3 regions of the Priestia megaterium genome follow, and region 1 is predicted to be linked to each of the others. Evidence: riboswitches for the same ligand, from Rfam matches in the RefSeq annotation. Region 1 holds a riboswitch; each other region holds the start of a gene.
What was found. A riboswitch is a leader RNA that binds a small molecule or an ion and turns the genes downstream of it on or off. The one in region 1 is predicted to bind lysine.
Positions count from the first base shown of each region.

Region 2: it holds a riboswitch for lysine, as region 1 does, so the genes downstream of both, lysA (diaminopimelate decarboxylase) here and CEQ83_RS22945 (aspartate kinase) in region 1, are expected to answer to the same signal.
Region 3: it holds a riboswitch for lysine, as region 1 does, so the genes downstream of both, CEQ83_RS12455 (amino acid permease) here and CEQ83_RS22945 (aspartate kinase) in region 1, are expected to answer to the same signal.

Region 1 covers NZ_CP023317.1:4,473,191-4,483,185, forward strand. The annotation lists gene sdhB (succinate dehydrogenase iron-sulfur subunit) at 1-736, opposite strand, end outside; gene sdhA (succinate dehydrogenase flavoprotein subunit) at 740-2,527, opposite strand; gene CEQ83_RS22935 (succinate dehydrogenase cytochrome b558 subunit) at 2,557-3,165, opposite strand; gene CEQ83_RS22940 (YslB family protein) at 3,655-4,182, shown strand; gene CEQ83_RS22945 (aspartate kinase) at 4,234-5,466, opposite strand; lysine riboswitch at 5,608-5,785, opposite strand; gene uvrC (excinuclease ABC subunit UvrC) at 5,851-7,617, opposite strand; gene trxA (thioredoxin) at 7,841-8,155, opposite strand; gene CEQ83_RS22960 (electron transfer flavoprotein subunit alpha/FixB family protein) at 8,564-9,544, opposite strand; gene CEQ83_RS22965 (electron transfer flavoprotein subunit beta/FixA family protein) at 9,578-9,995, opposite strand, start outside.
Region 2 covers NZ_CP023317.1:2,284,685-2,294,679, forward strand. The annotation lists gene CEQ83_RS11455 (aminoacyl-histidine dipeptidase) at 1-1,128, shown strand, start outside; gene CEQ83_RS11460 (hypothetical protein) at 1,373-1,846, shown strand; gene CEQ83_RS11465 (GNAT family N-acetyltransferase) at 2,022-2,597, shown strand; gene CEQ83_RS11470 (O-methyltransferase) at 2,850-3,536, shown strand; gene CEQ83_RS11475 (LysR family transcriptional regulator) at 3,737-4,648, opposite strand; gene CEQ83_RS11480 (hypothetical protein) at 4,781-4,966, opposite strand; gene CEQ83_RS27585 (hypothetical protein) at 5,122-5,256, opposite strand; gene CEQ83_RS11485 (dicarboxylate/amino acid:cation symporter) at 5,395-6,657, opposite strand; gene lysA (diaminopimelate decarboxylase) at 6,708-8,036, opposite strand; lysine riboswitch at 8,175-8,357, opposite strand; gene CEQ83_RS11495 (CBO0543 family protein) at 8,424-8,936, opposite strand; gene CEQ83_RS11500 (NAD(P)/FAD-dependent oxidoreductase) at 9,275-9,995, shown strand, end outside.
Region 3 covers NZ_CP023317.1:2,480,589-2,490,583, forward strand. The annotation lists gene eat (ethanolamine permease) at 9-1,358, opposite strand; gene eutC (ethanolamine ammonia-lyase subunit EutC) at 1,380-2,093, opposite strand; gene CEQ83_RS12440 (ethanolamine ammonia-lyase subunit EutB) at 2,108-3,478, opposite strand; gene CEQ83_RS12445 (ethanolamine ammonia-lyase reactivating factor EutA) at 3,505-4,923, opposite strand; gene thiT (energy-coupled thiamine transporter ThiT) at 5,080-5,688, opposite strand; TPP riboswitch at 5,721-5,821, opposite strand; lysine riboswitch at 5,996-6,180, shown strand; gene CEQ83_RS12455 (amino acid permease) at 6,283-7,722, shown strand; gene CEQ83_RS12465 (GNAT family N-acetyltransferase) at 8,217-8,708, opposite strand; gene CEQ83_RS12470 (cysteine hydrolase family protein) at 8,803-9,387, opposite strand; gene CEQ83_RS12475 (cupin domain-containing protein) at 9,409-9,717, opposite strand; gene CEQ83_RS12480 (YqcI/YcgG family protein) at 9,692-9,995, opposite strand, start outside.

The DNA of each region.
Region 1 (9,995 bases):
GAATTGTTGTGTCGCGGTTCAAAGCTGCGATTGAAGTAGTCAATGGAATTCCTTTTGGACATGATTGAACGCAGTTTTGAGAGTTCCCGCAGTTCGCTAGCCCTCCATCACCCATAATCGTCTCTAAACGTTCTCCTTTATTTAACGCACCGGTTGGATGGGCATTAAACAAGCGAACTTGAGAAAGCGGTGCTGGACCGATGAAGTTTGACTTGTCGTTTACGTTTGGACAAGCTTCTAAGCAAACGCCGCATGTCATACACTTGGATAACTCATACGCCCACTGACGTTTCTTTTCAGGCATACGCGGTCCTGGTCCTAAATCGTATGTGCCATCGATCGGAACCCAGGCTTTTACTTTTTTCAGTGAATCAAACATACGGCTGCGGTCTACCTGCAAGTCACGAACAACAGGGAATGTTTTCATTGGCTGCAAGCGAATCGGCTGTTCTAGTTTATCAACAAGAGCTGTACATGACTGACGAGGTTTACCGTTGATAACCATTGAACAGGCTCCACATACTTCCTCTAAACAGTTCATTTCCCAGTTTATCGGAGCAACCTCTTTACCTGAAGCATCAACAGGGTTACGTCTGATTTCCATCAGTGCTGAAATAACGTTCATATTCGGACGATACGGAATTTCAAACTCCTGATTGTAAGGAGCAGATTCAGCTGAATCTTGACGTGTAATAATGAAGCGCACTGTCTTTTGGACTGTTTGTTGTTCACTCATTGATTAACGAACCCCCTCTTGTTGTTTTTTTGGTTTTTCATCTTTTTTCTTTGTGTAGTCGCGCTTACGCGGTTTGATTAACGATACGTCTACCTCTTCATAATGGAAAGAAGGAGCCGTTTTCTTATCAACGAAAGATGCCATTGTTGTTTTTAAGAATTCTTCATCGTTACGATCTGGGAAATCCGGCTTATAATGAGCACCGCGACTTTCGTTACGGTTGTAAGCTCCAAGCGTTACAACACGTGAAAGCTGGAGCATGTTTTGAAGCTGACGAGTAAATGTTGCCGCTTGATTACTCCATTTAGCCGTGTCATTAATGTTAATACGATCATAGCGTTCAATTAATTCTTGAATCTTTTCATCTGTTTTTAACAGTTTGTCATTGTATCGTACGACTGTCACGTTGTCAGTCATCCATTCCCCTAGCTCTTTATGAAGAACGTATGCATTTTCTGTACCTTGAAGATTCATGATATTGTTCCATTTCTCTTCTTCTTCTTTCACATGACGATCATATACGCTTGAAGAAATAGCATCTGCGCTCTTTTCTAAACCATTGATGTATTCAACGGCTTTAGGACCAGCAACCATACCGCCATAAATAGCTGACAATAATGAGTTTGCTCCTAAACGGTTCGCTCCGTGCTGCGAATAATCACACTCACCAGCTGCGAACAAGCCAGGGATATTTGTCATTTGATCGTAATCCACCCATAAACCGCCCATTGAATAGTGTACGGCTGGGAAAATCTTCATTGGTACTTTGCGCGGATCATCGCCCATGAATTTTTCATAGATTTCGATGATACCTCCAAGTTTAATGTCTAGCTCTTTTGGATCTTTATGTGAAAGGTCCAGATAAACCATGTTCTCTCCGTTAATTCCTAACTTCTGCGCTACGCAGACGTCAAAAATTTCACGAGTTGCAATATCACGAGGTACTAAGTTACCGTATGCCGGATATTTTTCTTCTAAGAAATACCAAGGTTTACCGTCTTTATATGTCCAAACGCGTCCGCCTTCTCCACGAGCAGATTCACTCATAAGACGAAGCTTATCATCTCCCGGGATAGCAGTTGGATGAATTTGAATAAACTCTCCGTTTGAATAGTATGCACCTTGCTGATACACGATAGATGCCGCTGAACCTGTATTAATAACTGAGTTCGTCGATTTTCCAAAGACAATACCAGGTCCACCTGTAGCCATAATAACCGCATCAGCTGGGAACGTTTTAATTTCCATTGATTTTAAATTCTGTGCAGAAATTCCGCGACAGCTGCGCTCATCATCAAGAACAGCACCTAAGAATTCCCATCCTTCGTACTTTGTCACAAGTCCGGCAACTTCATAGCGACGAACCTGCTCATCTAATGCGTACAATAACTGTTGACCCGTTGTTGCTCCAGCAAAAGCCGTACGGTGATGCTGCGTTCCGCCAAATCGTCTGAAGTCTAACAAACCCTCAGGAGTACGGTTAAACATAACACCCATACGGTCAAGTAAGTGAATAATACCAGGAGCTGCTTCACACATTGCTTTTACAGGTGGCTGGTTGGCTAAAAAGTCTCCGCCATACACTGTGTCATCAAAGTGTTCCCATGGTGAATCTCCTTCACCTTTCGTATTTACGGCTCCGTTGATTCCACCTTGCGCGCAAACTGAGTGAGATCTTTTTACCGGAACTAGTGAAAATAAATCTACTTGCTTGCCAGACTCAGCAATTTTTATTGTTGCCATCAAGCCAGCTAAACCGCCACCGACTACGATGATTTTTCCGTTACTCATCGGAACCCCACTCCTTCAAAACCTTAATTTTATGCAAATGCGAATAATGTACGAACACCTACGAATGTAAGTGCTAAGAAGATTGCTAATGTCACATAAGTTGAAATTCTTTGAGAACGTGGTGTTACAGTTAACCCCCAGCTAACTCCAAATGACCATAGACCGTTTGCAAAGTGGAAGATCGTAGATACAACACCAACTATGTAGAATGCAAACATTGCTGGGTTGCTTAAAATTCGTTCCATCATTTGAAAATCTACTTCTTTTCCAAGCGCAGCTTGTATTCTGGTTTCCCATACGTGCCATGTGATGAAGATAAGTGTGATTACACCTGAAACACGCTGAAGGATAAACATCCAGTTACGGAAAAATCCATAGTTGTTAACGTTTGTTTTAGCAGTGAATGCGATGTAAAGACCGTATATTGCGTGAAAAACGATTGGTAAGAAAATAATGAAAATTTCTAGAGCATAGCGGAAAGGTAAGCTCTCCATGAAGTGAGCTGCTTGATTAAATGATTCTTCTCCCTTTGTCGCGAAATGATTCACAACTAAATGCTGTGTTAAGAAAATCCCGATTGGTATTACTCCAAGTAGTGAATGGATTCTCCGATATTGAAACTCTCTGTTTGCCGCCATCTGCGTAGACCCCCCTTAGTTAAATGAACATAGTTTGTGAAGAACTTTCTTACTCCCACTAGACAAATAGATTAATCGTGAATACAGGAAATGAAAACCTTTGCATTTCCTAATAAAGTATGTGACAGGTTAATTTTACTCCCATCGATTAAGAGCGTCAAGGCAAGATGTTTAAATCTTCTATAAAATATAAATTTATAAAATTTTATATTTGTTAACGCTTACTACATTGATGTTAAAGATTTTTTCTTTCTATTATAATATCGCTTGCCACAGTTAAGTAAGCGTTTACTTTATACTTTTATTGTAAACAAGTTCACAAAACATTTACACAGGTAAAAGTACCCTTTTAAAAGTAATTTTATGGATTTTTTATCTTTACATCTAACTCTTTTTACCATAATAAAGATCCTCTTACATTTTATTAAAAAAATGCGTGAGAGGTTTTTTAGATTTGTATATAATAGTAGTAAAGAAAGAGGGGAAAGCATGAGCAATTTACAAACAGAATCACAGCAAGAACTTGAAGAGACGATGGAAACATTAGAACCTAATGCCGCAGCTGAAACAGAGAGAGCTCTTGATCACGTTCCATATTTTGGATACAGTCTTTTGCGTGACGTGTTGATTCCAGAGCTTCTTGGAGACGAAACGAATACCATCTCATACTGGGCAGGAAAACACCTTGCGCGTAAATATCCATTAAATACAATGGATGAAATCGTCGCTTTTTTTAAAGCAGCTTCCTGGGGAACACTGACGCTTGCCAAAAAAGATAAATATTCACTAGAGCTTGAGTTATCAGGTGATGTGGTCAGCAAAAGATTTCAGCAGGAAACTTGTTCATTTCATCTTGAGTCAGGATTTGTGGCTGAACAGATTCAGCGTCAAAACAACTGCCTAACAGAAGCCTACTTAACACCTAAAGAAAAGAACGGAAAAGTGCTGATTTCCGTGCAGTGGGACCGAAAAGATATCTTACCTACCGAAACCCGTGCGGAGCGTTATAAAAAGTAAGAAATACGTATATATAAAAGACGTGGAGATACCACGTCTTTTTTCTCTTCTTTATACTTGCACTGCCTGCTGCTCTTCTAATTCAAATGCTACGTGAAGCGTCTCAACAGCTTTTACCATATCAGCATGCGGTACAACTGTAGATACTTTAATTTCAGACGTGCTGACCATCTTCACTTCAATTTTCTCTCCTGCCAGCACTTCAAACATTTCGGCTGCAACACCTGGATTAGAAATCATGCCAGATCCCACAATCGATACTTTAGCCAGACCGCTTTCATGTTCAATACGCGTATACCCCAAAGTAGATTTATACTCTTTTAAGACGGCAAGAGCAGCTTCTACGTCTACAGTTTTAATAGAAAATGAGATAGAGAGGCGATTATTAGCCGTTACGTTTTGAATAATAATATCCACGTTTAACTGTTCTTTTGCTAATGCTGTAAAAATAGTAGAAAGAGTTTGTAACTCGTTGTTTAACCCTTCAATTGTCACCCGTGAAATATTATCTTCAAACGCAATTCCTCTTACGACTAAGTTTTGTTCCATTGAAACTTCCTCCTCAACAATCGTTCCATTCTCGTTTTCTAAGCTTGAACGCACTTCTAGCGGTACCTGATAATTTTTTGCAAACTCAACAGCGCGCGGATGCAGCACCCCTGCTCCTAAATTGGCTAATTCTAACATTTCGTCATATGAAATAGAATGAAGTTTACGAGCATCTTCTACGTAGCGCGGATCCGTCGTAAACACTCCTGTTACGTCTGTATAAATATCACATTTTGCAGCTTTTAGTGCCGCGGCAAGAGCTACTGCCGTCGTGTCAGAGCCGCCTCGACCTAATGTTGTAATGCTTCCATCTTCTGAACAGCCTTGGAATCCAGCTACTACTACGATTCGACCTCTATCTAATTGGCTTTGAATACGAGTCGTGTCAATGTGCTGGATTCGTGCATTGCTGTGAACTGCTTCTGTCTGGATACCAGCTTGCCAACCTGTTAGCGAAGTGGCTTCATGACCTTTGAATTGAAGAGCCATTGTTAACAGGGAAATCGTTACTTGTTCTCCAGTTGTAAGAAGCATATCCATTTCGCGTTTACTTGGACTGTCCGTAATATCACTTGCTAATTTCACCAGTGCATCTGTGGTTTTGCCCATTGCCGATACAACAACTACTACTTGGTTACCGCGCTCTGCTTCTTGAATAACACGGTTTGCTACATGTTGAATACGTTCAACAGAACCAACAGATGTTCCACCAAATTTTTGAACGATTAATGCCATAATTTTGTTCATTCCTTTTCAATAAATTTGCATATGCAGGATGATGAGAAGCTAAATTTTTTTACTCAGACAATAAAAAAAGCAATGAGATGAGCTCTCATTGCTTAACGAACGAAAATTATAAAACATAACCGTCCACTGCCGTGAGATAGCTCTCCAAGAATCTACATCTTGACAATCCTACGTTTATTCAACGCAGAACCAGCAATCATTACTATGAGGTAATGTTCACTTCGGCAAATTTCCCTTTCCGCATCGTTCATAAGGGCTCATACCCTTCCTGATGCGTACTGATTAAATTTGCACCTCTATCTTCACTTCATTTGATGAAGTGTCGTATGAAATTAGTTAATAGCTTATCAAATATTTTCTATTATTTCAAGACTATTTTTGCAATGTTTCATAAATTTTTTCAGCAATGTTCTGAGGAACACCTGAATTTCGAATATCTTCAATCGTTGCTTCTTTCAATTTTTTCACCGAACCAAAATGCTTTAACAAAGCTTTTTTACGCTTTTCTCCCACTCCCGGAATGTCGTCCAGAACTGACTGAAAAGCGGACTTAGAGCGCACTTGACGGTGGAAGGTAATCGCAAAGCGGTGAACTTCATCCTGAATTCGCTGAAGCAAATAAAATTCTTGACTATTGCGTTCAAGCGGTATGATTTGAGGAGGCTCACCAATCATCAGATTGGAGGTTCTGTGCTTATCATCTTTGACAAGACCTGCTGTAGGCACTAAAAGTCCCAATTCATTTTCGAGAACGTCCTGTACTGCAGCTAAATGCCCTTTGCCTCCATCTACAACAATTAAATCCGGAAGCGGAAGACCTTCTTTTAATGCTCTGGAATACCGTCTGCGAACGACTTCCCTCATGGAACTGTAATCATCTGGTCCCTTTACCGTCTTAATTTTATATTTGCGATATTCTTTCTTTTCCGGTTTCCCATCAACAAAAACAATCATCGCAGAAACTGGGTCTGTTCCTTGAATATTTGAGTTATCAAATGCTTCAATCCGATAAGGAGCGGCAATTCCAAGCTCTTCTCCTAACCGTTCAACTGCGCCAACTGTACGCTCTTCATCTCGTTCAATTAAATAGAATTTTTCACCGAGCGCAATTTTTGCATTTTTACACGCAAGTTCTACTAATTCTTTCTTTTTGCCTCGCTTTGGATGCTGAACCTCTACTTCTACTAACTTCTCAGCTAACTCTGCATCAATCGTTGCTGGAACCATCACTTCTTTTGGCTTAATATTTTTGGCATAAAACTGACCGATAAAAGTTAAGAAATCTTCTTCTGGCTCTTTATAAAAAGGAAACATAGAAACTTCTCGCTCAATTAATTTCCCTTGGCGAATAAAGAAAACTTGAACACACATCCAGCCTTTATCGTAAGAATAGCCAAACACATCTCGATTAACAAAATCATTAAACGTTACTTTTTGCTTTTCCATTGTCGCTTCGATATGAGCAATTTGATCTCGGTATTCTTTAGCCCGTTCAAAGTCAAGTTCTTCTGAAGCTTTTAACATTTTTTCAGTTAACTCTGTTTTGACATGCTCATATCCACCATTTAAAAACCGCGTGATATTTTCAATAATTTGTTTGTTTTGCTCTTCTTTTACCTCTTTTACGCAAGGAGCTAGACATTGCCCGATATGGTAATACAAACAAGGCCTATCTGGCATAGTGGAGCACTTTCTTAACGGATAAATGCGATCAAGAAGCCGCTTTGTTTCATTTGCTGCTTGAACATTAGGATAAGGACCGAAGTATTTCCCTTTATCTTTTTTTATTTTTCTTGTAATAACAAGTCGGGGCTGTTTTTCAGCTGTAATCTTAATAAACGGATAGCCCTTATCATCTTTAAGCATAATATTGTATTTTGGGTCATGCTTTTTAATTAAATTCATTTCTAAAATAAGCGCTTCTAAATTAGAAGATGTGACGATATATTCAAAGTCGACAATGTCGTTTACAAGTCGAAGCGTCTTTCCGTCATGAGATCCGGTAAAGTAGGAACGTACTCGATTTTTTAATACTTTTGCTTTTCCTACGTAAATGACCGTTCCATATTTATCTTTCATCAAGTAACAGCCGGGCTGATCCGGTAAAATAGCCAGCTTTTCTTTTAAATAATCGTTCATACTTTTCTCCTTCCTCTTCTCTTACTCTGTCCATCTATACAATCGCTTATGAAGCGTAACCTACATTCTTTCCTGTCTTAATACATGTACATAAGCTGGATTTATGGCGGTGTTCCTTACATCTAGTATAAAACAAACGAACGCATATTCGCTAAATAAAAGTATTCCCAAAAGAGAAAAAGTGGAGAAAAAGAAAAAAACCTAGCCTGAGCTAGGTTTTGACTTACGCGTGTTTATTAATTAATTCTGTTAATGCTTCTTTTGGTTGGAAACCAACTACTTGATCAACTTTCTCTCCATCTTTGAATAATACTAAAGTTGGGATACTCATAACACCAAATTTTCCAGCTGTTTCTTGATTTTCATCAACGTCTACTTTTACGATTTTAACTTTATCGTTAAGTTCGCCATCAATTTCTTCAAGAACTGGAGCAATCATTTTACAAGGGCCACACCATGGTGCCCAAAAGTCAACAAGCACTAGGCCTGATTTAATTTCATCTGTAAAGTTTTTATCTGTAGCATGTGCAATAGCCATTTTAATTCCTCCTAAATATATGCAATATCCAAATTCTACTCACAGTATATCACCTTCAAATAAGGTTTGCTAACTTTTTGCTTACATTTATACTGTTTATTCTCCGCTCTAGTTTGTACAATTTGCCTAAAAATATGCGTAGAAAATTTCGTTTCCCATGAGGCTGAGACCTGACTAAATGAATCCAAAGACGAACAAATAGTATACATGGGTTGAACCGCTTGCGACACCGCAGTTGATTTCCATGCAAGACTTCGCTTTTCTAGCAGGAGTCTTCGCCTTGCCCTCCAATCACCTGCTAGAAAGACCTACCCTGCGTTTACCCTAACAAAAAAACGAACCACTAATCAAAAATCTTGATCAACGGTTCGTTCTTCACTTCGTCTCAAATACTTTTGTCCGAGAATCTTACGCAGACTGTACTTTCAGCTTTTTAAATTCTTCCGTTAGCAGAGGCACTACTTCAAATAAATCTCCAACGATTCCGTAGTCAGCTACTTTAAAAATATTCGCTTCAGGATCTTTATTGATTGCAACAATAATTTTTGAATTTGACATACCTGCCAAATGCTGAATAGCACCTGAAATTCCGCAGGCAATGTATAAATCTGGTGTGACTACTTTGCCCGTCTGACCGATTTGAAGAGAATAGTCGCAGTAATCTGCATCGCACGCTCCGCGAGACGCTCCAACAGCTCCATTTAACACGTCCGCTAGTTCTTGGAGAGGTCCAAAACCTTCCGTGCTTTTTACACCTCGACCACCTGCAATCACGACTTTTGCTTCGGACAAATCAACCCCTTGCGTTGCTTTGCGTACGACTTCTTTTACAACAGTACGCAGGTTTTTGATTTCAACATTTAAATCCTCTACATCACCTGTACGCCCCTCATCTTTTGCAAGCGGTGAAATATTATTTGGACGAATCGTGACAAACGTAAAAGCATCGGTCATGATTTTCTTCTCAAATGCTTTACCAGAATAAATTGGGCGAGTGAAGACTACTTGATCCCCTCCCACTTCTACATCCGTCACATCCGAGATAAGTCCTTTGTCTAAGCGAGCTGCCAGTTTTGGCGCTAGATCTTTGCCAAGAGCCGTATGCCCAAATACGATAGCTTCAGGCTGTTCACTTTCAATGATGGCTAATAATGCCTGAGCGTAACCATCCGATGTGTAAGCAGCTAAATCTTCGTGCTCCGTCACAACAACTTTATCTGCTCCGTATGCAATAAGTTCTTCACTTAAAGATTTTACGTCCTTTCCTACTAACGCTGCAATAATTTCTCCCCCGTCAGCTACAGTAGACGCTGCGGAAATCGCTTCAAACGATACGTTTCGTAATCCCCCATCACGTGCTTCTCCAAGAACTAACACTTTGCGTCCCATTACAATACCCCCATTGTTTTGACTTTTGACTTATTAAATGACTTTTGCTTCCTTATGCAGTAAATTGACCAGCTCTGTTACTTGATCTTTTATATCTCCTTGTAATACGCGCCCCGCGTCTTTTTTCGGAGGTAAATAAATTTCAATTGTCTTTGTTTTTGCTTCTACATCATCTTCATCTAAATCTAAATCGTCTAATTCCACTTCAACCAACGGTTTCTTCTTCGCTTTCATAATCCCTGGAAGAGATGGATAGCGAGGCTCATTAAGTCCCTGCTGAGCTGTTACTAAAAGAGGAAGCGACGTTTCAATAACTTCCGAATCTCCTTCCACATCGCGTACAACCGTCACTTTTTCACCTTCAATATCCAGCTTTGTAATCGTTGTAATATAAGGGATTTCTAACTGTTCTGCTACGCGCGGTCCCACCTGGCCTGAACCTCCGTCAATC
Region 2 (9,995 bases), 2.2 Mb from region 1:
ACGCTAGGAGCTGATAACGGGATTGCCGTTGCATATGCACTGGCTTTACTAGATGCTCAAAATATAGCGCACCCCTCTCTTGAAGTAGTCATTACCACTGAAGAAGAAACGACTATGGGCGGAGCCATTGCTGTAAATCCAGCTTATTTTGAAGGGAAAATCTTTATTAACCTTGATACAGAAGAGGACGGAAAGCTCCTTGTCAGCAGCGTAGGCGGGGTAAAAGGCGTGCTTCGTATTCCTATAAACTGGGAGTCGTCTTCCAATAACTCAGAAACATATAGCTTAAGCATCGGAGGACTGCGCGGCGGACATTCCGGAATGGAAATTGACAAAGAAAGAGGAAATGCGAATAAACTGCTAGGGAGAGTTTTATATGATTTACAACAAGAACTTCCCTATTCTTTAAGCAGCATTAGCGGAGGATTAAAATCAAATGCAATTCCCCGTGAATCAGAAGCAATTCTATCAGTTGAGCCTTCTGAGGTAGGAAAGCTAGAAAATAAGATTCGTGAGTGGAACGAAATAGTAAAAAATGAATTACAAGCGGCTGATCCGAGCGTATATGTAAAAATAAACAAATTTTCTTCCGTTGAGAAATGTTTTACAAGAGAAACGACAGAACGAATTGTACAAGCTATTATGCTAACACCAAACGGCGTTCAAAGCATGAGTATGAATATTGAAGGATTAGTAGAATCTTCTACCAACTTAGGTGTGATCACGACGACAGAATCTGAGGTTGTTTTTCAAAATGAAATTCGCAGCTCAGTAAAAAGCTTAAAAGAAAAAATAGTAAGTCAAGTGCGCATACTTGCTCAGGTAGTCGGGGGAAGAGTTGAAACAAAAGGTAATTATCCTGAATGGGCGTACAATGGAGATTCAAAAATTCGCGAATTATGTAAAAAGGTTTACAAAGAAAAGTATGGTGAAGAGGCGGAGATCATCGCCATCCATGCTGGAATTGAATGCGGTATTTTCTTAGAAAAAATCCCTGGATTAGATGCCATTTCGCTCGGACCCGATATGTACGACGTTCATACACCTGATGAACACCTGAGCATTCCGTCTACTATTAAGACATGGGAATACTTATTAGCAGTATTAAAAGAGGCAAATAAGATATAAAGTTATCAGCATTCCTATAATCTTAAAAAGAGAGCTTCTGTAAAGGAGCTCTTTTTCATTCGTCATTTATCAGATAATAAATAGGGTTCCATCAACGCGTCAGGCAATTGAGAACATTTATGTAAGCGTTTTACAAATAAAGGTTTTAAAACGGTCCTAAAAGAGGTAAACAATTACTAAAACGATAGACAAATGAATTCAAAACAAGCTCTGCAACTAATAAATTAGTAGGGAGAGAATGTATATGAATGATAATAGTCTTATCAAAGATCCTTTTTTAGAAAAAGGAGAAATTGAATTTTTAGAATTAAAGAAAGACGAAATACGTTATCTAAAGTTCGATCGATTTTTAAAAGTCATTAAAGCACTTAATCAACGCAGTGATAAAGGCTACCAGAGTCTTATGCTTTCCGTTGATGGCTTTAAAGGTACTTCAAGAGAATTATATGAGATAGAGGAGTTTCGCAGGTATGTAAATTTGTTAATTAATCAAGTTCCTCAAATATTATTTTATATTCATGATAAAAACAAAATGACTAATCAAATTTTGAAGAGTTTATCAAATAATAGCAGCCAGCCGGCCTCTATAGATCCTAAAAGAGCACGTTTAATGATTGATGCCATACAAGAGCAAGTAACGAAAACAGAAGATAAAGAGATAAAGGAGAATCTTTCTGAATTCGTATGTAAAATCCAGAGCTTTGTGAATCAGTATTAACAGTTCCCAATAGAAAAGCAGAATCCATATTATAAAAAAGTACGAGAACTTAAAGCTTCTCGTGCTTTTTTTGTTGGGAAAACTGTAGAAAAAGAAAAGGATTATCAACATATATTGATAAATAATAAAAGTAAAACTTCATATTTGGCAGTGAAATAATCAGGAGGGATGAACATTGAATCATATTGAAATAAGAAGACCAAAAATAGAGGACAGCGCAGAACTCCACGAGCTTTTTAATGAAGTGATCACAGATACCTTTCATAGAGAGGGTCTATCTGACATGGTGAACGATATACAAATAGAAATTGAAAGTAAAGAACAATATTTAAAAAGTGACCTTGATAGCGATGGGAAATGTCGATTCTTTTGGCTCGGAATAGATACGTGCACCAATAAGATTATTGGCTGCATTGAATATGGCCCTGTTAGTGAATTAATTATGGCATGTACAAAAGGGGAGCTGCAAGGATGGATTGAAATCGGCACAGTTTTTGTTCATCCAAAGTACCAAAGAAAAGGGGTAGGAACACTGCTTATACATATTATGCTGCTTACGCTTCAAAGCAGAGAAATTAAAAAAATTTGTTTGGATAGCGGATACAAGAATGCTCAGAAAGTATGGAAAAACATATTTGGAATTCCCGATTACTTAGTAAAAGATTACTGGAGCAAAGGATATCATCACATGATTTGGAAAATAGAAACAGAACGTACACCGATAGTATTTAAGTTCAGTCATAACGGATAATAAGATGTCTTCTAGAAAATAGCCGGTAGAAAGGTACCGGATATTTTTTACGGATTGAGCTACGATTATTTAAAGATAAAAAAAGACCTCTCTGAAGGTCTTTTTTTATGGACATATAACAATTCTTTTTAAGAGCGAGCAGGATAGTTTATTAGAGAGCTAGAACACATTCATAATACGAACGATTACGGCAACAAGCTGAATATGAGAAAAACATATTCGTATCTTTGAATAATAAAGCTTTTATCACTTATGTGGAGGAGTATGGAAATGTCTATATATGAAATTTGGAATGAAGTGGATCTTTATATGAATCATAAGCTCATACAACCTGACCCTATTCTTGATGAGGTATTGAAGGCAAATCAAGAGGCTGGATTACCTGCCATCGACGTATCGCCTAGTCAAGGAAAGTTTCTGCATTTGTTAGCTTCATTAAAAGGGGCTAAACGCATTTTGGAAATTGGTACTCTTGGAGGGTACAGCACGATTTGGCTAGCCAGAGCTCTTCCGAAAGATGGACAGCTGATTACGCTCGAATTAAGCGCTCAGCATGCAGAAGTAGCACGAGCTAATTTAAAAAGAGCGGGAGTAAGCCACTTAGTAGAAGTCATTGTCGGCCCCGGGCTTGATACATTAGCTGTATTAAAGGATAAGGGAACAGAGCCGTTTGATCTTATCTTTATTGATGCTGACAAGCCGAATAACCCAAATTACTTAAAGTGGGCTCTAGAATTATCAAAACGAGGAAGTACGATTATTTGTGATAATGTTGTTCGTCAAGGGCATGTGGTGAACTCAGAAAGTGAAGATGAAAATGTAAAGGGAATTCGACAATTTATGGATGCTCTGGCTCAAGAAAAACGAATCAGCGCCACGGCTATACAAACCGTTGGAAGCAAAGGCTATGATGGATTCATTGTAGGGATTGTTGAATGATAGAACTCGTGTTACATATAAAGAGGCTGGGACAAAAGTAGTTTTGTTGAAGGGAAATCCGACCGATGAATTCAAATTCTTGATGGAGAATCTCGATTCCTCGGTCGGATTTTTTCATGGTGATAGTGAACGTAAATTTCATGTGTGTAGGCGTAGGTGCTTCTAGCTGTGGATTGATTTCGTTATCTCCCAGCCTCTATTTAATTTGCGTCCAACTTATTTGTTATTTGTTTTGCTGTCAGAAAATTAATCAACTCTCTTACAGCGAATGAACTGTAGCGTTCTTTTAACAGAATAATTCCAAGTTCCCACATCATTTCAGGATCTGCAATAGGTACCGTAATAATATTGGAATCTTTCACTTTGGCATAAAGCGATTCGGGTAAAATAGCAATACCTAGTTCTGCTGCTGTTAATTCAATAATTAAATCCCATTGAGAACTTTTATATGCGATAGAAGGCACAAATCCTGATTTTAAAGCATCTTGAATTAACCGGTCGTGCAGCGTAAATTCTTCACTGAACATAATGAATTTTTCATGCTCCAATTCTTTCATCCAGACGGAAGAACGTTTCGCTAAAGGATGGTTTTTATGGGCGTATAAAAGGAATCTCTCCTTAACGAACGGGTATACGTGAAAATGCTCATCATGACCGCTTGTGAGAGGAAGCATAACAATCCCCATATCTACACCAGCCTCTTCCACAAGGGCTTCAATTTTTTTTGCTCCAAATTCAATAAGCTCTAGAGATACTTTAGGGTATTGTTCATTAAATGCTTTTGCAATCTTCGGGAAAAACAAGGTCCCGATGAGCGGAGGGATTCCCATCTTGATTTGCCCTGTTTGCAAGTTCATTAAATCGCCCAACAAGTGAGGCATGTCTTTTAACACCGACAGCGCTTTAGTTGCCTGATGATACACGACTTCTCCTGCATCGGTTAGCTTTAATTCTCTTGTTGAACGGTCAAGAAGCTCAAATCCTAGTTCATTTTCTACTTTTTTGACGGCTTTACTTAAAGCCGTTTGTGACAAATGAACTTGCAGCGCTGCCTTTGTAAAATTTTTATGATTCGCTACCTCTATAAAGTATTCTAAGTCTCTGATTTCCATGTGAAACTCCATTTCTGCAAACTGCTTATCCTTTTTTTTTACTCTTTATTTTAACCATTAAATTATTTACTGTAAATGCGCTGATTAAAAAAGGGAGCTATCCAATGAATAAAAACGAGGAAAGGAAATGAACTAAAGTTTCTGTCGAAATTGATTTATAAAACCAATAATCTTTTTATAGAGAAACATAGATTTTGCTACTAGCTGATGAGGAATATAAAGATTTTTGCCTGTACGTTCGGGCAAAAATGCAAAACTTATCAAAATAACTGAAAGCCCAAAGGCTGCAGCTGTAATCTCTATCCAAGAAAACACCATATCATTCCTCCTTTTACAAACCTATTAATAGAATATGTAAAAGTTTGAAAGGAGGTTGTACGATAGACCTATAAAGAGCGTCGTCATTAAGCTCTCTCAAAATAAAATGACGTCAAAGAACGCAGGGCCTGTGCCAAACGTTCTTTGACGTCATTTTATTTTCGCTCTTCAGCTTGATGCTCTTGTTTGTTTTGCTCAGTGAGACGTTTTTGATGAGCTTTTGTTTCTGCACTTACGTGATTCGCATCATTCGGTTGATTCTTCTTTGAACCTCCTGCAGCGTTACTCATTAGACGACACCTCCAGTCCGGTTATGAAACATACCTATAGAATGTGCGTATTTACAAACTTTATACACGGCTATCGATATTACTGCACACGAAAAAAGCAAAGGGAGAGTCACTAAGACTGTTCCCTTTGCTTTTTTACTAGGCGACTTTATCGGTGGTGATAATTTTGTTAATCCAGTCTTTTCCTTCTGTAAACCTTGTAACAAGCATCGCTGTTACTGTATTTCCCGTACTGTTTAAGAGCGTAGCAGGGGCGTCAATAATTGTGGAAATGACCGCAATGATGGGCAGAACTTCTGGCGAAAATCCGTAAATTGTAATGATTAACATTTCGCCAATCATACCGCCTCCAGGAATTGCTCCCATTACGGCTCCAACTAAAAAGGCTACGCCTAATATGCTCAAAATACTCGTAGCAGACGTCATATCTTTGCCGAACAAACTGAATAAGAAAACAATTTTTAGAATACCACCGATAACAGAACCATCTTTATGGGTGTTTGCTCCTAATGGAATCACTGTTTCAGCAATATCCAGCGGCACACCCATTTTCTTTGTTGCGTCTAAATTGACTGGAATAGATGCCGCGGAAGAACAGGTAGCAATAGCAGTGATAGAAGGAGCAGCTGCATTTTTCCAAAACAGCTTAATTCCTGCTTTACCGCCAGCAATCCATGCGTAGAGCGTAAAGAAGCCAAAATAGTAAACGATTGCAATTAATAAATAAAGAATAAATGCTCTAGCATACCCTTGCAAGATCTTTGGTCCAAGTTCTCCTACTACAGTAGCAAAATAGCACCCTAAACCAATTGGAGCATAGTACATGACAATTTTAACGACTTTCATCGATACTTCTTGACCCGAAGTCAGAAATTTCGCCATAGGCTGTCCTTTTTCACCAGCCATCGTGGTAGCAATACCGAAGATAACGGCAAAGACAATTAATTGTAAAATATGCTCTTTCGAAAATAACTGAACAAAATCAGGTACAGTAAATGTACTAACAAGCTGATTTAAAAGCGTCATTTTTTCAGCTGTATTTTCACTGTCACCCATTAATTCTTTAATGGCAGAAGTATCTACGTTGTGCAGCGGATTGTAAAGTGATGCGCCTAAAAAGCCTAGAACGGCTGAAACAGCAGCAGTGGCGACAAACACAACGGCGATACCTAGCATAATTTTACCAAGACGTTTCATTTCGTTCATGTTTGCGATCGCCGAAGCCACACTAAAAAAGACAAGGGGAACGATAATCATGAACATTAAATTAAGAAACAAATCACCAAAGGGCTTTACGACTGCCACATCGGGCCCGATAGCATATCCTGCTATCCCGCCAATTAAAATAGCGAGAAGCAGAATAAGCGATGATCTGTACGTTTTAAATACACTTAAAACCATATAGATTTCCTCCAAACAACAATAGCTTCTTTACTACGCAAGAACAGCTATCATTTGCTCATTGCATACGTAGTAACGACTGGCTTTACATCTTTACGCACCAAATCTTCGTATGTTTCTCGCTCTACAGCAAGACGAGCTTCTCCATTTTTCACAAATACAACAGCAGGGCGCGGAATACGGTTGTAATTGCTAGCCATTGAATAGTTGTAGGCACCTGTAGAGGATACTGCTAGTAAATCTCCTTGATTAACGCGCGGTAAATCGATATCCCAAATAAGCATATCTCCTGATTCACAGCATTTCCCCGCAATTGATACTGTTTCATCTTTTTTATCCGTCACTCTATTAGCCAAGACAGCTTCATGTTTTGCATCGTAAAGAGCAGGACGGATATTATCGGTCATACCGCCATCAATTCCTACGTATTTGCGTACACCTGGAATCTCCTTCGTTGAGCCGATTGTATAAAGCGTTGTACCTGCTTCTCCTACGATGCTTCTTCCAGGCTCAATCCAGACTTCCGGAAGGGTATAATTCTGTTCAGTTAACGTGCGGCTTAGCTTTTCTGTCAGTGCATCTACATAATACTCAACTGGAAGTGGAGAGTCGCTTTCGGTATAACGAATACCAAAACCACCACCTACGTTTAAAACTTTTACTTCAAATTCCATTTTATCACGAATACTGAATAAGAAATCAGTTAAAATATCAATGGCGCGAGAAAAACCATCTACTTCAAAAATTTGCGAACCAATATGACAATGAATGCCTAAAAGATCGTAGTAAGGCTTTTCTAATGCAGAACTTACCGCTTTCATAGCCTGGTCATTGGAAAGACCAAATCCAAACTTGGAGTCTTCCTGTCCGGTCATAATATACTCATGTGTGTGGGCTTCAATCCCTGGAGTAACACGCAGAAGAATAGATGCTTTCTGTTTGCGCTCAGCTGCTAAGGCATGTAAAACTTCAAGTTCGGTAAAGTTATCCACAACAAAACAGCCAATATTCGCATCAAGAGCCATTTCAATTTCTTCAATCGTTTTGTTATTTCCGTGAAAATGAATGCGTTCAGCTGGATATCCCGCTTCAAGAGCTGTAAATAATTCGCCTCCTGAGACCACATCTAATGACATATCAAGCTTCGTTAAAAGGCTAGCCATTTCCATACAAAGAAACGCTTTCCCTGCATAGGCGATTTGATATGAAAATCCGCTTCTTTGAAAGGCTGAATGGAAGGCCTTGCATTTCGTCTCAATTAATTCTTGATCGTAGATGTATAGGGGAGTGCCGTATTGTTTTTTCAGTTCGACCGTATCGCACTGCCCAATTTCTAAATGATTGCTGCTGTTAATTTTACTCGTTCCATGTAAGTACATAATCCGTATCCCTCCATTTAAATCATTCAACTATAACTTTGATGGTCAGTAGAAAAACACAAAAAAGACCCGTGAAGTGATGTTCACGCGTCTTGGTTTCATAATAATAAAGTATTATTACATTCTAGGCATCAACATCTCTTCAATAGCTCTCCACAAACCAAGTGGTTTGTGACAGCTCAGCATTTATTCAATACTGAACCAGTATATGAACACAATGGATGTTTATATACTTCGGCACGAAATCCCTTTTACTTATCTTCACAGACTCCATTAGTCTCCAATAAGTGACTCTTGATTTCATGCACCTCTATTCTCAGAGAGGAAAATTATATTTAAATGTAACTCCTATTATATTTCCTTTTCCTCTGTCTAGTCAATGAAAAGTTAAGGCATAGGAATATCAAAGAAGATAAATAAAAAAGCTATGAAGCTTCCAGATAGAATCCAAGCAGCCAGCGCTGTCTTCTGATGAATGATTAAAAGTGAGAACGTGACAATATTGAAGAGAAAAGAACATAGCAGCGACCATCCATAATGATGAGTGATACTGTGATTAACATAAGCAATGAACTCAATCACAGTAAATAAAAGCGCCCATAAAAGAATCCACCACAGCCGGCCGCTTACATGCAGCGGCAGCCTTCCTAAAAAAACCGGTATAACAAACGGATAAATAATTAAGGTTATTCCAAGAGAAACCATTAGGTGATCGGGTAGAAAAAGATGATCAATACCAACAGGGTGAAATACCCATACGCGGTGATGAAACAGCAGCACTTCATAAAGCAAATTCCCCGTGACCCAAAACAGCAAAGTAGGGTAGTATTCTTGATACCTTCGCCACTTGCCAAATAGTAAACCAAGAATGATAAAAAATAATACAAATGAAGATTGCATACGCTCTCCTTAAAATAATGGTTATTTCTTTTTATTTACATATTATAGTGGTTTTATTCTTTCATTTTTTTATTCAGCACCTATAATAAAAAAGCCGTAAGCCACAGCGTTAAAGACGTACTACCACTATTTATGGCTTTCTTCACCCTGTTATAATCTTGGTAAAAGAACTTCTACCGCTTTTGTTTACGAGACGAAAGGAGCTATATGTCAAAGTCAGCAAGGCTTAAAAATAAGCTTAAAATAGCTTCGCCTAGTATGTGACTTCTTTTTTTGCTATGCTAAAATTGCATACATATAGCATGAGAATACTAGAAGAAAGAAAAGGGTGTTTTGGTATGAAAACATACATCGTAGTTGGAGCTGGGGTACTTGGAGCTTCTACGGCATATCATTTAGCAAAAGCAGGAGCAGATGTGACATTGATAGATCGCAAGGATGCTGGTCAAGCTACTGATGCAGCAGCAGGAATTGTTTGTCCATGGCTTTCGCAGCGTCGAAATAAAGCATGGTACCGCTTAGCAAAAGGCGGCGCCAAGTACTATCAAACATTAATTCAGCAATTAGAAGAAGATGGAGAAACGGATACGGGATATAAGCGAGTAGGAGCAATTAGTTTACACACTGATGAACAAAAGCTTAAAAAAATGGAAGAACGAGCATATAAGCGTCGGGAAGAAGCCCCCGAAATAGGCGAGATTACACGTTTATCCGCTAAAGAAACACAGGCTTTGTTTCCGGCTCTTTCGGAAGAATACAGTTCAGTTCATATTAGTGGAGCCGCTCGCGTTAACGGAAGAGCTCTTCGAAACGCACTTGTGAATGCAGCGAAGAAAAACGGTGCAAAAATAATAGAAGGAAACGCAGAACTACTTTATGAAAATAATCAAGTAACGGGCGTTGCCGTAAATGGACAAACCCTTCTAGCAAGTACAACAATCGTGACAGCAGGAGCGTGGGCAAATCAATTACTAGAGCCTCTTGGAGTGAAATTTTTAGCAAGCTTTCAAAAAGCGCAAATTGTCCACTTGCATCTTCCTGATTTAGATACAAAAGACT
Region 3 (9,995 bases), 2.0 Mb from region 1:
TTTTCTTCTTATTTAATAGATGCTTCTTGATATGAATTGGATGCCTCTTTTTTAAGCTGTCTTGAACCATAAAAAACATAGTAAATAATTGAAAGAAGGAAAATGCCAAGAATCACATACATTAAAGGTAGAGAAACACCAAACAGCATTAAACTTGTTGTAAGCACACTGTATTTTATAATGCTGTATAAGCACAGAATCCCTAATACTAAAGCAACGCTTGGCACTACCGGGTAATTTACTTTAAAAGGACGAGACAAGTTAGGTTCTTTTTTGCGTAAAATAAAAAGAGAAACTAAACTGATGCAGTACATCATCATTGCTCCGAATACAGATAAGATAATAAGGGCATTGGCAAACGTGGCAGATCCAGCACAAATCACACCGATTGCTCCCGGAATCAACAAACCGCCGACAGGAACTCCTTTTTTATTCGTTTTAGCAAGAAATTTAGGGAAGTAACCATCTCGTGCAAGCGCATAGGTTTGTCTTGAAAATCCCATGATGATTCCATTTAAACTAGCAATCAATCCGAATAGCCCGATAATAGCAACAACGGTTGAAATGCCGTTTCCATATACAGAAGACAGTGCCTGCGGAAGTGGATAATCGGCTAGCTTCCCGCTTCCTCCGCCAAGTCCTGCTGTTACAAATAGCGTAAACAACGTTGCGGTTGCAAGAGTAATAATCGCTCCAATAAATCCTTTAGGAATGTTTTTCTTAGGGTTTTCCACTTCTTCCGCTGCCATTGCTCCGCCTTCTATTGCAAGATAGAACCAAACAGCGAATGGAATAGCCGCTAGTACCCCTGTTGGCCCGTTAATAAATGAATGAGCGTTGAAAATATTTGATGTTTGTACATGAGGCAAACCAGCTACATAAAAAATAGATAAACCAATTAGTGCAACAATGGTAGCTGTAAGCTCAATCACCGCTACTTCTTTTACCCCGATTAAATTTAGTAAAACAAAGAAAATAAAGGCACCTACCGTTGCATATACAGGGTTAACGGCTGGGACAAGAAAGTGCAGGTATGCTCCTGTTGATACCGCAATAGCAGGAGGAGCAAAAATAAATTCAAGCAAGCATGCAATTCCGGCGATATATCCGCCAAAAGGTCCAAGTGCTCTTCTTGCATAAGCTGAAGGTCCACCAGCTTGCGGGATAGATGTTGAAAGCTCTGCATAGCTGAACATAAACGTTGTGTAAAACACCGTTACAATTAAGGTTGCAATTGCAAGCCCGATAATCCCGCCTTGTTCAAACCCGTAGTTCCACCCAAAGTATTGTCCTGAAATAACCATACCAACTGAAATAGCCCATAAATGAATAGGTTTTAATTGTTTTTGTAACGCCATACGTTCTCCTCCTTTTGATGTTTAGACAATAAGATGTACACCGCTTGTTTGCTGCTTAATCATTTTGTCAATCATGGTACCGATATGTGCGGCTGCCTCAATAGGAGGCGTTCCTCTTTTATGAATATTAGAAATAACCATACGATCAGACTCTTTTTTGCCTTTGCTAGGTTCATAGCACATGTAAGCACTCATGGATTCAGCACTGACCAGCCCAGGTCGCTCTCCAATCAATAGCACAAGTGCTTTTGGCTTTATGATTTCACCAATTTCATCCATACATGCAACTCGCCCTCCTTTTACAAAAAACGAAGTCCCGATACGAAGTCCATATGACTCCAGTGAATCAATTAAAGCAGGATACACGTCGCTCATGTTTTCTTCAATTGCCTTAGCGCTCAGTCCATCTGATACCACTACTTGTACATCAGGCTGTGGCACGCAGTTTTTTAAAATCTCTTTCTTAGCGCCATCTGCTAATAACCTCCCTTGATCCGGCCGTTTTAAATAATGTTCTTTTGACTCCGCGCGTGTATTCACAGAAAAAAGGTTAAACTCAGATAGAATATCTTCTGAAACTGAGCCGTATACAGAGTCTACGGCTGCGGCATGATCTGTGCGAAAAGATAAAACGTCTTTTGTTAGCGGCCTTGTTCCCGTACGGCCAACACCTATGCGGGCAGGGGTAAATCGTTTCAGTGTTTCAAGCGGATCGCGATTTGACTTTGGTATCATAGTAAGCACCTTCCTTAAATCAAATTCATAAAAATAGTTGGGTCTCCAGCTCTTGATGTGAAGCGTCCGTTTTCCATAATACGCTGATCTTCAAGCCATTTTTGAAATAACGGAGTTGGGGTACGGCCGAGTACATTGCGCACGGTTGCGATATCATGATAACTAAGAGACTGATAGTTTAGCATGCAGTCATCAGCCATGGGCACTCCTATTACAAAGTTCACCCCAGCTGTTCCTAGAAGCATACTTAAATTATCCATATCGTTTTGATCAGCATCCATGTGATTGGTGTAACATACGTCTACTCCCATAGGCAAGCCGTGCATTTTGCCCATAAAGTGATCTTCTAACCCAGCTCGCAGGACTTGTTTGCTGTTATATAAATATTCAGGTCCAATAAATCCAACAACCGTGTTAACTAAGAAAGGCTTGTAGTGGCGAGCTAAGCCATAGCATCTAGCTTCGAGCGTTACTTGATCAATATTATAGTGGGCTTCTGCTGACAGTTCAGAACCTTGTCCTGTTTCAAAATACCAGCGGTTCGGACCTTTTGCTGTCCCTTTTTCATGAATTAACGCTGTCGCTTCATCGAGCATAGACAGTGAAATCCCAAATGAATCATTACCGGCTTCTGTGCCTGCTAAACTTTGGAAAATCAAGTCAGCAGCTGCTCCTTTTTCGATTGCTCTCATTTGGCTCGTCACATGTGATAATACACAGTTTTGAGTAGGAATCGACCATTCGTTGATTATATTTTTTGTTTCATTTAAAAGCGCGTAGATATTATCCGTTGTATCAATAACAGGGTTAATTCCGATAACCGCATCTCCAATTCCATAGCTTAACGCTTCGTAGAGAGATGCTCTCATTCCTTTTAAGTTATCTGAAGGATGATTAGGCTGGGCTCTTGAAGCCAATACGCCTTTTTGACCGATAGTCGTTTGACAAGTAGTTTGCACTTCTATCTTGGCAGCTCCTTGAATTAAATCTAAATTGGACATAATTTTAGTAGCTGCCGCAATCATTTCGCTGTTTAATCCTTTGCTAAGCGCAAGAAGGTCTTCTCCGGTATGCTCATCAGATAAGATGTATTCTCTTAACTCCCCTACTGTCCAATTTTTAATAATGTCGTAAACCGATGAATCAACCTGACTTTCGATTAATGCCGAGACGTTGTCTTCATCTGCGCTTAGCAGCGGGTAATTTCGAATATCAGCAAGTGTGATATCAGCTAGCACTTGTTTGGCTGCCATTCGTTCTTTCATTGACTCAGCGCTAACTCGTGCGAGCTGATCTCCAGAACGTTCTTCGTTTGCTTTGGCCATAATTTCTTTCAAGCTATAAAATGAAAATGTTTCTCCTAACAACCGGGTAGTTTTAAACATCTTTTCCTCCTTGTATGTTCAGTTGATTATGATGAAAAAGCGAGTGTTTTAATCGAAACAGAGATTGCCTCTCCAGCTACGGGTAACCCTAGATCGATATAATCTCCGTGGGTAAAGTCAATTTGATCTAAACAAATAATTTCTAATTCTTTCTCCTGTTTGGCTAGTGCTTGTCCTAAAGCTTTAGCAATATCCTGCTCGCATAAAACAACGAGGCACTTAGCTCCTTTAAAACAAGCACCAAATTCAGCGCTTATTACTTTTGCTAATTCTTGCAGCATTATATAGCTGCAGTAAGGGAAATGAGATAAAGCAATAGCAACGGGAGGATCTTCTGCGCTGAAAACAGTTGAAGCCTGCATACATGCCGTTCGAGCTCTTTCTTGAAACAGCTGCGGATTCCACTCCTCCTCTTGCTGTACGGGTATCTCTATAATCGGAATATTTTTTAGCGGCAGCCGCTTTGATTTAATGTATACGGTTGATCCGCTAACTTCTGTATTTTGCATGCCGGCCCCAATGACAGTAGCGCGCGTTGTTTCAGCGGCTTGAGATACGTGTATGGATTGAAACTGATACGCTAGCAGAGGACCAATGTCTCCATGTACAGCGACTTTCCTCACTGTTTTTGGCTTCTGCTTCTCCATCATTGCCCCTACTCCTCCTGAAATCATGATTGTTTCTGGTTGGATAGAAGATCTTGTATGAGGAGAAACGAGCAGCGTGGAATTTTGCTTCAGCGCTTTTACATAATTCACGGTTTCTTCAGCTAGTAATTGACAGATAGACGAGAGTTTTTCAAATGTTGCTTTTTCACCTTCTCGCAGTATTAAAGAATTATTTTTTAAAAATTCAGTTAAATAAGGTGAAATGTAGGTTACAAAACCGTCTGAATTCAGCCGAATTAATCTCCCGCCTACATGCAGGGTAAATGTTTCTATCACTTTTCCATTTTGACATAAGGCGATGTTAGCAGTGCCTCCTCCTACATCAATATTGGCAATTACTGCATTTGTTTCAGCGGAATGTTGGATTGCTCCTGATCCTTTTGCCGCCAATATTCCTTCCAAATCAGCACCGGCTGTTGCAACAACGAAATCTCCAGCATGTTCGGCTAGATAGTGAACGATACTCTCTGCATTTTGCTTTCTAGCAGTTTCTCCTGTGATGATCACAGCGCCCGCCTCCACTTGATCTAAGGAGATTTCTGCATTCTTGTACTCTTGTTCTAGTAGTACCGTTAATCGTTGAACATCGATTTCAACCTCGTTTACCATAGGTGTGGTATAGATAGAACTTGCATACGTTACGCGACGATCAATAATTTGACAGCCTGGCAGCGTAAACTGATTTTGTTGATTTGCTATTAACAGCTTGCTTACAATCAGTTTTGTTGTGCTTGTTCCAATATCTAAACCTATGCTCGTGATCCATTTCTGTAGCATGCTATCAATCCCTTATCTCGTTTGAATATGTTGACTATCATAAAACAGTTTTTTGAATATTTCACTAACTATGTTATCAAACCTGACACACTTTTGTGTAAACAAAGGTGACAAATGAAAAAAAAGACTAAATCTTGGTAGATTTAGTCTTTTTTCTTATGATGAATGTGATTTAGTTACAATCATTCTTGATGCCGATGGAATTAACAATGAAAGAATGACTAAGCAGGCTATTAGTGACCCTACCATTGAAACACCGTTCATTGAAAAAGAATACCACAGAGCGGACATACCTTTTGGTGCGTACGATCCCCAGAAAATAATACCAGCAATAAAGTGCCAGAAATAACGTGCGAAGCTTCCGATAATAAGGGATAAAACAATCAAAACAAAAGCTTTTGATCTGTTATTGGTAGCTAAATTTGTTTTAATAGATTGTGAAAAAATACCTCCAAAACCTATAAAAGCAAAAGCCACAATATATTCAATAAATGTTTGTAGCGCTGTTAAAATATAAGCCGTTCCTGTCGCTAACTGCAAAAGCCCCCATAATAGACCAGATAGAGCCCCGCCTTTTACTCCCCAGCGAAAGCACATAATAAAAATGGGCACCATGGAGAACGAAATACTTACAGCCGTTGCAATCTTAATGGAAGGCAAAAGGTCAAGTAGAAGTGCCAATGCTGCAAAAATAGCTATTTCAATTTTAGCCTGTAAAGGTAATGCTTTATTCACGTTTCTCACTCCTGTTTTTGAATCATTCATATCAAACGGTTTACACAGGAGTAAGCAACTATATGCTACTATTCCCACATTCCTACGCTAGCGTTAACTAACAGGTTCTAAGGGTCTGAACATTTCGTTCACTCTCAGCACGGCGGCTCCCCCTGTGGTACGTTTGGATATTTATGTAGTATAAAGACAATGTTTATTATACCATACGTAACAAAATAGATTCGAGAGATTTCAAAGATGTTTCTATTTTCTGAATCTATTTTTTATAATGACAATCGTTTTAGTATTTGTTATACTTCTTTTATGTCAATTGAATATAAAAAACCCTCATCCTAATCGATGAGGTAGAGGTCGCAGTTTTTAATAGTAAAGTAACGGAAATGCAGAGAACATTGAGGATGTTGCTTGAAAGGAAAAATTGCCGAAGTTTAAATCACTTCTCGGTTGATTTAAGCTGGGGCTGTCTCCGAACAGGAACAGAACTGTCACATCATGCGAGTGATGTGAAGAGCTATCTTCACGGAAGGTTGACGCGGTTTTCAGATTTAAAAGCGCGCACATATACTGCGGGCTTTTTTTATGTTATCCCGTCTCTTTCCGTACATTCGAAAGGAGTATTTATCTATGCAAGAGCAGCAAGAATTAAAACGTGGGTTGAAATCTCGCCACTTAACGATGATTTCATTAGGAGGAGCCATCGGAACCGGCTTATTCCTAGCAAGTGGTGGAGCAATTCACACAGCAGGACCTGGGGGAGCGCTTTTAGCTTACGCTATTATTGGCGTAATGGTTTACTTTTTGATGACCAGCCTAGCAGAGCTCGCAGCTTATATGCCTGAAGCTGGTTCATTTAGTACGTATGCGTCTCGTTTTGTAGATCCATCCTTTGGTTTCGCTCTCGGCTGGAACTACTGGTATAACTGGGCTATTACGATTGCAGCTGAATTATCCGCTGGAGCCCTTATTATGAAATTTTGGTTCCCGAACTCTTCTTCTATTTTATGGAGTGCCCTGTTTTTATTAATTATGTTTGGGCTTAACTACCTTTCTGTAAAAGGATTTGGTGAATCTGAATTTTGGTTTTCGTTAATTAAAGTAGTAACGGTTATTATCTTTTTAGTTATTGGTATTATGATGATTTTTGGTATCTTTAACAATGAAGCACCAGGTTTCAAAAACTTCACGCTTGGTGATGGACCGATTCACGGTGGATTCTTCACTGTACTAGGTATATTTATGGCAGCTGGTTTTTCATTCCAAGGAACAGAGTTGCTTGGAGTCGCAGCTGGAGAAAGTGAAGATCCGGAAAAAACGGTTCCTCGCGCAGTTAAACAAGTCTTCTGGCGCATCTTGTTATTTTATATTTTAGCTATTTTTGTTATTGGAATGCTTATTCCATACACAGCGAATTCATTAGCAAGTGATGACGTGAGAGTAAGTCCGTTTACTTTAATATTCGAACGAGCAGGTCTGGCGTTTGCAGCATCAGCGATTAATGCCGTTATTTTAACAGCTGTTTTATCTGCTGGTAACTCAGGTATGTATGCTTCTACGCGTATGCTGTGGAACTTAGCGAAAGATGGAAAAGCACCAAGGTTCTTAGCAAAAGTGAATAAACGAGGCGTTCCAGTTAATGCCTTAATCGCAACGGCACTTGTCGGTACACTTGCATTTGGTGCTTCATTTTTTGGAGACGGTGCGGTATATACGTGGTTACTTAATGCTTCTGGTATGTCTGGTTTTATTGCTTGGTTAGGAATTGCGATCAGCCACTATCGTTTTAGAAGAGCATTTGTTGCTCAAGGTCATGATTTGAGTGAACTTCCATATCATGCAAAACTTTTCCCATTTGGCCCTATCTTTGCCTTTATTTTATGTGCCGTTGTTATTTTAGGCCAAAACTATTCGGCGTTTATGGGTGACTCGATTGACTGGTACGGTGTACTTGTTTCTTATATCGGACTTCCTTTATTCTTAATTGTTTGGTTAGGATACAAATGGACGAAAAAGTCGAAGCTTATCCCGTTAAAAGAATGTCAAGTAACAGTGAAAAAATACGAATAAAAAAAGCTCTCTATTCAAAAGAATAGAGAGCTTTTTTTATATGAGCTGATCGGCAAAATGAAGAGATATATAAGCGGGTTGGTTTTTCATAACAAGCATATAACCTTTGAGGGGACGGTTATAGTAATCAGCAGCTTCGATATAATAAATACGCTGAATTAACCTGCTTAAACGAGTTGCAAAAGATGGAAGTTGGTGATTAGGAATGGTTTGGATGTAGTCTATGATTTCTTGCTTAGTTTGAAGGCCCGAACGAGTACATTGTAACAGGTGAAAAAGCGGATCTGCTGTTATAGTAGATAGTTCAGAATTGTGTTTGATTCTATTCAGCTGGATATGCAGTTCTTTTTTGGACCATCTTTTTGGAATAGCTCTTATATGCTGTATTCATGATAGCTAACACCTTTCGTATTAAAATAATAAAATGACTTATTATTTTAATAACCTTTACACATGAAACTAAAACGTTACAATGTGTAAAGGTGTCATACATCTTATAAAATAAGCTGATAAAAAAGCACATCTTGCCACTGATCGAATTTCCAGCCTACTTCTTTAAATTCTCCGCAAAATGTAAAATTAAATTGCTCATGCATTTTGATACTGATATCATTCCCTTTTGTAATCCCTGAAATGACAACGTGATGGTTGAGTTCTTTAGCCAATTCCAAAATCCGCTTCATAAGCTGTTTTCCAATGCCATACCCCTGCTGATTTTTATCAATATAAATCGATAGCTCTACCGTTTGAATGTACGCTTCTTTATCTCGATAAGAAGAAAGCGAAGCATAGCCCGCTACTACTCCATCTTTTTCCGCGACAATAAGCGGAAAGAGTTCATTGCTAATATGATTATTAAACCAGCCCCTTCTTTGTTCTACTGTTACAGGCGTTAAGTCAAAAGTAGCAGCACTTGTTTGAACGGACTGATTATAAATTTCAACAAGCATAGGTAAATCTTCTTCTTTAGCATAACGAATGATCATATGTACAAACTCCTTATAGTATAGAATTATCTTTATTTTACTTCTTTTAATAAACATAATCTACATAAAAAAACGATGTGCGCATGCACATCGGTTATTGGTTTTGGGCATATTGAAAGGTTTGAAGGACTTGAAGAGTCTCTTTTGTAGAAATGACCGTTGCAAACTCTCCGTGCAAAGAAGACAGTGCGAATGTATGTACATCTTCTGCAGGAAGTCTGGTTTTTCCATCGTAGGACATACAATCAAAGCAAGCCGTTGCATCGTTTACAACGTACGTCCTGTACCCTAAATTCCCAGCCATGCGGGCAGTCGTAGAGACGCAGTGATTAGTAGTTAGTCCTATTAAAATGAGCGTATCATAGCCATTTGCTTTTAAATAGCTATCTAGCTCTGTTCCAATGAAGCAGCTGTTCACGTGCTTGCGAATTAAGTATTCATCTTCTTGTGGACCAAATCCTTCTTTAAACTGAAACCCCTTCGAGCTTGGGTGTAAAGGAGAATCTGGATTTTCTGATGCATGCTGCACGTGAATGACAGGATAATCTTGGCGTCTCCATGCTTGCAGTAGCGTCAGCATATTCTTTTCTGCATCTAAATTGTTTCTTTCTCCCCACTGGGGTGAATAAAACCCTTCTTGTACATCGATAAGCAGCAGCACTGGTCGGGAACGTAGCATAAGCATCATCTTCTTTCATCTTTATTTTAAAATGGAAATAACGTATGTGCATCCATCAGGACCGGCTTTTGAAGAATGAACCGTTTGTTTCGGTAAATGTATCCGATCTCCGGCCTGACATAGAACCGTATCACGTTCAACTGTAAAGTAAATAGATCCATCAAGGATATGAAGAATTTCATCAGTTGGATGCGTATGAGACGGATGTGTTTGAAAAGCAATATCGTGCTGTACTTCAACGTATCCAGTATACGCCGGAAGCAGCTCTTTAATTACTTCTTCAAACTTTCCGCCAACTCCTTTTTTAATAGAGGCTTTTTTTACGTCCATGCTGCTCACTCCTTTTTAATTTAAATGGACACTGTCCGGTAGTATGGTTATTATCATCGTGTAAAAAATATTGCTTCCACTCTCTGTTTTCCTGCTGTCCATACCAGCCTAACTCAGGGTGAGCTGATACGTCATCATATGTTTTTAACCGATCGCGGACGACTTTTTGTACATGCTTCCCTATTTTTGAATCTCCTGTCATACCTTCAAACACCCACCGCGGCTGAAATGTAATCATAAATCCTCTGCTCTTACGGCTTTTACGTAGAGAATGAGCA